Bradyrhizobium sp. AZCC 1610: one gene and its partner. The protein of the gene in region 1 interacts with the protein of each later gene in a pairwise test. Links are inferred from orthologs where the notes say so. Each region holds a gene or a part of one and is shown in the gene's direction. Other genes may lie near its edges.

Region 1 (3,315 bases):
GATCTTCATCGCCGGCAATCTGCCGAACGTGTCGGAGATCGCGCCGCTCCTGATCGTGATCCGGTTGTCCGAATTTCGTTACGCCGATGCGACGGCAATCGCCGTCATCATGCTGCTCGCTTCGTTCCTGATCATCCTTGTCGTCAATCGCCTGCAACGCTGGGCGCAAACCCGCATTCCCGCGCATTGAGGGCCTGCTGATGTCGACGCAAACGAGCTTTGTGACGCCAGCGAGGCCGCTAAGGGCCTACGCGTCGACGGCGGACCTCGCGATCTCCCCGCCGTCGCACCGCGAGGCGAGCGACCGGGCGCGCGCGGTTGCTTCGCCGAAGGACCTGCGGACCGAGCCCGCACCCGTCCGCTTCATCATCATAGCGCTTGCAGTCGCCTTCCTCACCATCTTTGTCGTGCTGCCGCTGGTCGTGGTGTTCGCATCGGCCTTGTCGAAAGGCCTCAGCGCCTATTTTGCGGCGCTGGCCGAGCCGGAGGCACTTTCGGCGATCAGGCTGACGCTGCTGGTTGCGGCGATCTCGGTCACCCTTAACCTCGTCTTCGGGGTGATCGCGGCCTGGGCGATCGCGAAGTTCGACTTCCGCGGCAAGACCTTCCTGATCACGCTGATCGACCTGCCGTTCTCGGTAAGCCCGGTCATTTCGGGTCTCGTCTTTGTGCTGCTGTTCGGCGCGCAGGGTTATTGGGGCACGTGGCTGCAGGCGCACAACATCCACATCCTATTCGCGGTGCCGGGCATTGTGCTCGCGACCATCTTCGTGACCTTCCCTTTCGTCGCCCGTTCGCTGATCCCCTTGATGCAGGAGCAGGGCACCCAGGAGGAAGAGGCTGCTATCTCGCTCGGAGCATCAGGCCTGCAGACCTTCTTCCGCGTCACTCTGCCCAATATCAAATGGGGCCTGTTGTATGGCGTACTGCTGTGCAACGCGCGCGCCATGGGCGAGTTCGGCGCGGTATCGGTGGTGTCGGGCCATATCCGCGGCGAGACCAACACCATGCCGCTGCTGGTCGAGATCCTGTATAATGAGTATCAATTCGTGGCGTCGTTTGCGATTGCCTCACTCTTGGCGATGCTGGCCCTGATCACGCTGGTCGTAAAGACCGTTCTCGAACAGCGCCTGGACGAAGGACAAACCCCAAGGGACTATCCAAGTGACCATTGAAGTCAAAAATATCGTCAAGAAATTCGGCGCGTTTGCAGCCCTCGACGATGTCGATCTGAAAGTCGGCAAGGGCGAATTGCTGGCGCTGCTTGGTCCATCCGGTTCGGGCAAGACGACGCTGCTGCGGATCATTGCAGGCCTCGACTGGCCCGACGCCGGCGAGGTGCGGATCGACGGCGAGGACGCGCTGGGACACGGTGCCAGCGAGCGCCATGTCGGATTCGTGTTCCAGCACTACGCGCTGTTCCGCCACATGACGGTGTTCGAAAACGTTGCCTTTGGCCTGCGCGTGCAGCCGCGCGCCATCCGCAAGGACGAGGCCACGATCCGCGCCCGCGTCAAGGAGCTGTTGGATCTGGTGCAACTCGACTGGCTGGCCAACCGCTATCCCAGCCAGTTGTCCGGCGGCCAGCGGCAGCGCATTGCACTCGCCCGCGCGCTCGCGATCGAGCCGCGCATCCTGCTGCTCGACGAGCCCTTTGGTGCGCTCGACGCCAAAGTGCGGAAAGAGCTGCGGCAATGGCTGCGCTCGCTGCATTCCGAAATCCACGTGACCTCGATCTTCGTCACCCATGACCAGGAAGAGGCGCTCGAAGTCGCCAACCGCGTGGTGGTGATGGACAAGGGCCGCATCGAGCAGATCGGCACGCCCGGCGATGTCTATGACAATCCCGCCACCGCTTTCGTCCATGGCTTCATCGGCGAATCCATCGTGCTGCCGGTGGAGGTTGCCGGCGGCTCGGTGCGGCTCGGCGGCCGGCCGCTCAATATCGCCGCCGATGGCGCGGTCTCCGGTGCCTCAAAGCTGTTCGTCCGCCGCCACGACATGCAGATCGGACCGGCGGGAACCGGCTCGCTGGAGGGCGCGGTGCGCCATGTCCGCTCGTTCGGCCCGATCCAGCGGGCGGAGATCGCGCTCTCGGGCGGTGAGGGCAAGACCGTGATCGAGATCGACGCCCCGCGGGACCGGGAACTCCAGGCCGGTGAGATCATCGGCCTGCAGCCGCGCCGCTACCGGATTTTCGCGGTCCAGGATTGATGCCGTAGCCCGGGTGAAGCGCAGCGCAACCCGGGGTCCTTCTACGCGGACGGACCGTCCCGGATTGCGCTCCGCTCCATCCGGGCTACGGCGCTGCCGCCCCGGACCAACCACGAAATCGCTCCCCCGTTCACCATTCAGCCACGGTTGGTATGCAACAACGGGCGCGTCCAGCCTTCCGGATTCTTTGGGGGATTCTTTCAGTGAAACGGGCGACCATCGCCATTATCGGGCTTTTGCTGCTTGCCGGCTGCTCGGCAGACGTCAAAATCCCAGATCAGCCGGCCATGTATCTCGACATGGCGCAACCCGGCGCCACGCTCGATCCGGTCGCGGCGGCGATCATGATCTCGCAATACCGCCAGAACAACGGCCTCGGCACCGTGGTGGTCGATCCCGAACTGATCAAGCTCGCCGAGCAGCAGTCGCAGGCGATGGCGGCGCGTAACAAGATGGACCACAATGTGAAGGGCCCGCTGGAGAAGCGGTTGGGCGCTTCCGGCTATCCGGCGACGCTTGCGGTCGAAAATGTCTCGGCCGGATACCACACCTTGGCGGAGGCCTTCTCCGGCTGGCGCGACTCGCCGCCGCACAAGGCCAACATGCTCAAGAACGGTGTCACAAAATTGGGCATCGCAGCAACTTATGCTCCAGGCACCAAATACAAGGTGTTCTGGACACTCATCCTAGCATCAACCTGAAGCAGGTCCGGTTCGGGCTTGGATGCCTCACCGGGCGATAAACTCGGCGTGATCTTTGCTTCCGATCTCGTTAATTGACGCCGTCGCGATCTGCCGCCACGGTGCCGCTGTCATTGTCTACTAGTCGACGGTCACGATGGATTTCTCCGACTCTGCGCCAGCCACCACGCCCGCGATGGCGCAGCGTGTGCTGGTGCTGCAAGGCGGCGGCGCGCTCGGCTCCTATCAGGCCGGCGCCTTTCAGGCGCTGTGTCGCTCGGGTTTCGAACCGGAATGGGTCGCGGGCATTTCGATCGGCGCCATCAATGCTGCGATCATTGCCGGCAACGGTCCTGAAACGCGCGTCGATCGCCTCAAGGAATTCTGGGAGATGGTGTCATCCCCTGTGCCGTGGAATCCC
Region 2 (3,127 bases), 1.4 Mb from region 1 along the record:
TCGAGTCCGTTACCTCGGAGATCGAAGGCATGGCGGGCGCGGCCGGATCCGAATTGTCGCGCGGCGGCATGTTCACCAAGATCGAGGCGGCGAAGATCGCGACGACGTCAGGCACGCATATGCTGATCGCCTCCGGCAAGATCGAGCATCCATTGCAGGCGATCGCCGATGGCGGGCGCTGCACCTGGTTCCTGACGCCGGCCAATCCCGTCACCGCACGAAAGCGCTGGATCGCAGGCTCGCTGGAGCCGAAGGGCACGCTAACCATCGATGCCGGCGCGGTCGCGGCGCTGCGCGCCGGCAAAAGCCTGCTGCCGGCCGGCGTGATCCGGATCGACGGCCAGTTCGCCCGTGGCGACGCGGTGGTGGTGCGCGGCCCCGACACCCACGAGATCGGCCGTGGCCTCGTCGCCTACGACGCCGAGGATGCCGAAAAGATCAAGGGGCGCTCATCGCCGGACGTGATGGCAATCCTCGGCATCTCGGGCCGGGCGGAGATGATCCACCGGGATGATCTGGTGGTGGGCCCGGCCGGGGCCATTCCGGCCAAGTAGGCCATTGGCCGAGCTGCCTGTTTCCGATATCGCCAGCCAGCCATGTTGGTTCCGGACCTCGCAAAAGCGGGATTTCCGTGCTAGGACATGGCCTTAATCAAGACACGAGCCTCCCATGACCGCGCCGCTCAAGGCAATCGACGGCACTGCCGATCTGCCCGCTTTGATGACCGACCTCGCTACCCAAGCGCGCGCCGCCGCGCGGGTGCTGGCGCTGGCGCCGCCGGAGCAGAAGGATCGCGCGCTGGAGGCGATCGAGCGGGCGATCCGCGCCAACGCTGCAAAGATCCTCACGGCCAATGCCGAGGACGTTGCGGAAGTACGCGCCGGTGGGGCGACGTCGGCCTTCATCGACCGCCTGGCGCTGACGCCAGCCCGGATCGATTCCATGGCTGACGGCGTAGCCACGGTGCGCGCCATTCCCGATCCGGTCGGCACCGTTACCGAAAGCTGGCAGCGGCCGAACGGCATGACCATCGAGCGCGTGCGCGTGCCGCTCGGGGTGATCGGCGTGATCTTCGAAAGCCGTCCCAACGTCGCCGCTGATGCCGGCGTGCTGTGCCTGAAGTCCGGCAATGCCGTGATCCTGCGCGGCGGCTCCGACAGCTTCCGCTCCTGCCGCGCGATCCATGACTGCCTGGTGCAAGGCCTGCGCGAGGCGGGTCTTCCCGAGGCCGCAATCACGCTGGTGCCGACGCGCGACCGTGCGGCCGTCGGACTGATGCTTGGAGGACTAGGTGGCGGTATCGACGTGATCGTGCCGCGCGGCGGCAAGAGCCTGGTCGCGCGCGTCGAGGCGGAGGCGCGGGTGCCGGTGTTTGCGCATCTCGAAGGCGTCAACCACATCTATGTCGACGGCAGCGCCAAGCTCGACATGGCCAAGTCGATCGTGCTGAACGCCAAGATGCGCCGTACCGGCGTCTGCGGTGCTGCCGAGACCCTGCTGGTCGATCGTGCTGCTGCGGCGACGAATTTGAAGCCGCTGGTCGAGATGCTGATCGAATCCGGCTGCGAGGTGCGCGGCGATGACGCCGTGCAGAAGATCGACGCGCGGGTGAAGCCGGCAACCGACGACGACTGGGACACCGAGTATCTCGACGCCATCATCGCCGCGCGTGTCGTCGACGGCGTGGATGCTGCGATCGCGCATATCCAGAATCACGGCTCGCGCCACACCGATGCGATCGTGGCCGAGGATATAAAGGCCGCCGAGAAATTCCTCAGCGAGGTGGATTCGGCGATCGTGCTGCACAACGCATCGACGCAGTTCGCCGACGGCGGCGAGTTCGGCTTTGGCGCGGAGATCGGGATTGCCACCGGCAAATTCCACGCCCGCGGCCCTGTTGGCGCCGAGCAACTGACGAGCTTCAAATATCGCGTTCGCGGCACCGGGCAGACGCGGCCGTGAACGCTAGCCCGTGCACGCGGTGACCCGGCTGATGCAATTGCAATCCGCCGCGCAAGCCATCCCCTTCCATACCAAGGGCATGCGCATAGGCCTGCTCGGCGGCTCGTTCAATCCGCCGCACGCGGCGCATCGCGCCATCAGCCTGTTTGCGCTGAAGCGCCTGAAGCTTGATCGCGTCTGGTGGCTGCTGACGCCGGGCAATCCGCTGAAGGATACCGGCCGGCTGCACGGAATTTCCGAACGCGCGGGCGCCGCGCTCGATGTCGCCGACGATCCGCGCATCGATATCAGCTGTCTCGAAGCTGTCATCGGCACCAAGTACACTGTCGATACGATCATTCATTTGCGCCGCCGCGTTCCCGGCGTGCGTTTCGTCTGGATCATGGGCGCTGACAATCTCGCGCAGTTCCATCGCTGGAAGGACTGGCGGCGCATCGCCTCCGAGGTGCCGATCGCCGTGATCGACCGTCCGCCGCAGAGTTTCCGGGCGCTTGCAGCCCCCGCCGCCCAGGCGCTGGCGCGCTACCGCGTGCCTGAGAACCAGGCGGCCCGGCTAGCCGATCAGCAGGCGCCCGCCTGGGTTTTCCTCACCGGCATGAAGCTGAACCTGTCGTCGACGGGCCTTCGGAACTCCGACGGGAGCTGGAAGGTAAAGAAGTGACAGTTTGGTTCGAACCGGCACGTGGGCTCACTGGAATATTGAAACCATTAACCCCACATGCCTAATATGGTCCGCGACGCCGGGATTCGGCGTTCGCGATACAGTGAAAGGAATGGTCCCTGGCCACATCTGTATTGTCCAAGTCCAAGTCTGTTTTACCCAAGGTTTCCAGCAAATCTGCCAAGACCGCGCGTAAAACATCGACACAAGCTGCGGCCTTGAAGGCGCAACCCGACGCCGACAAGACGCTGAATATGATCCTCTCCCGCCTCGACGATATGAAGGCGGAAGAAACGATCACCATCGACCTTCGCGGCAAATCCGCCTTTTCCGACTACATGATCGTCACCACGGGCCGGGCCAACCGGCATGTCGGCGCGATCGCGGAAAACGTCACGAAAGCCCTGAAGGAAAACGGCATCAAGAACATCCATGTCGAGGGCTTGCCCAATTGCGACTGGGTGCTGATCGATTCCGGCGATGTGGTCGTGCACGTGTTCAGGC

What was found.
Region 2: the proteins of V1279_RS29730 (region 1) and V1279_RS36580 interact in binary tests that used the Escherichia coli proteins (3 or more experiments, as listed by UniProt). The link is inferred for Bradyrhizobium sp. AZCC 1610 from one-to-one orthologs.

Annotation. Positions count from the first base shown.
Region 1 is NZ_JAZHRR010000001.1:6,042,637-6,045,951, reverse strand. The notes cover bases 192-3,189. They hold V1279_RS29730 (sulfate/molybdate ABC transporter ATP-binding protein), read left to right. Parts: upstream 192-1,164; coding sequence 1,165-2,214; downstream 2,215-3,189. Other genes in these bases: V1279_RS29720 (DUF3734 domain-containing protein), read left to right, coding at 3,052-3,189; V1279_RS29725 (CAP domain-containing protein), read left to right, coding at 2,367-2,915; cysW (sulfate ABC transporter permease subunit CysW), read left to right, coding at 201-1,175. Outside these bases: sulfate ABC transporter permease subunit CysT, read left to right, coding at 1-190; more of V1279_RS29720, read left to right, coding at 3,190-3,315. UniProt on the Escherichia coli protein: Part of the ABC transporter complex CysAWTP involved in sulfate/thiosulfate import. Responsible for energy coupling to the transport system.
Region 2 is NZ_JAZHRR010000001.1:7,464,724-7,467,850, reverse strand. The notes cover bases 6-2,815. They hold V1279_RS36580 (glutamate-5-semialdehyde dehydrogenase), read left to right. Parts: upstream 6-669; coding sequence 670-1,962; downstream 1,963-2,815. Other genes in these bases: V1279_RS36575 (nicotinate-nucleotide adenylyltransferase), read left to right, coding at 1,994-2,623; proB (glutamate 5-kinase), read left to right, coding at 6-554. In the rest of the region: more of proB, read left to right, coding at 1-5; rsfS (ribosome silencing factor), read left to right, coding at 2,842-3,127. UniProt on the Escherichia coli protein: Catalyzes the NADPH-dependent reduction of L-glutamate 5-phosphate into L-glutamate 5-semialdehyde and phosphate. The product spontaneously undergoes cyclization to form 1-pyrroline-5-carboxylate.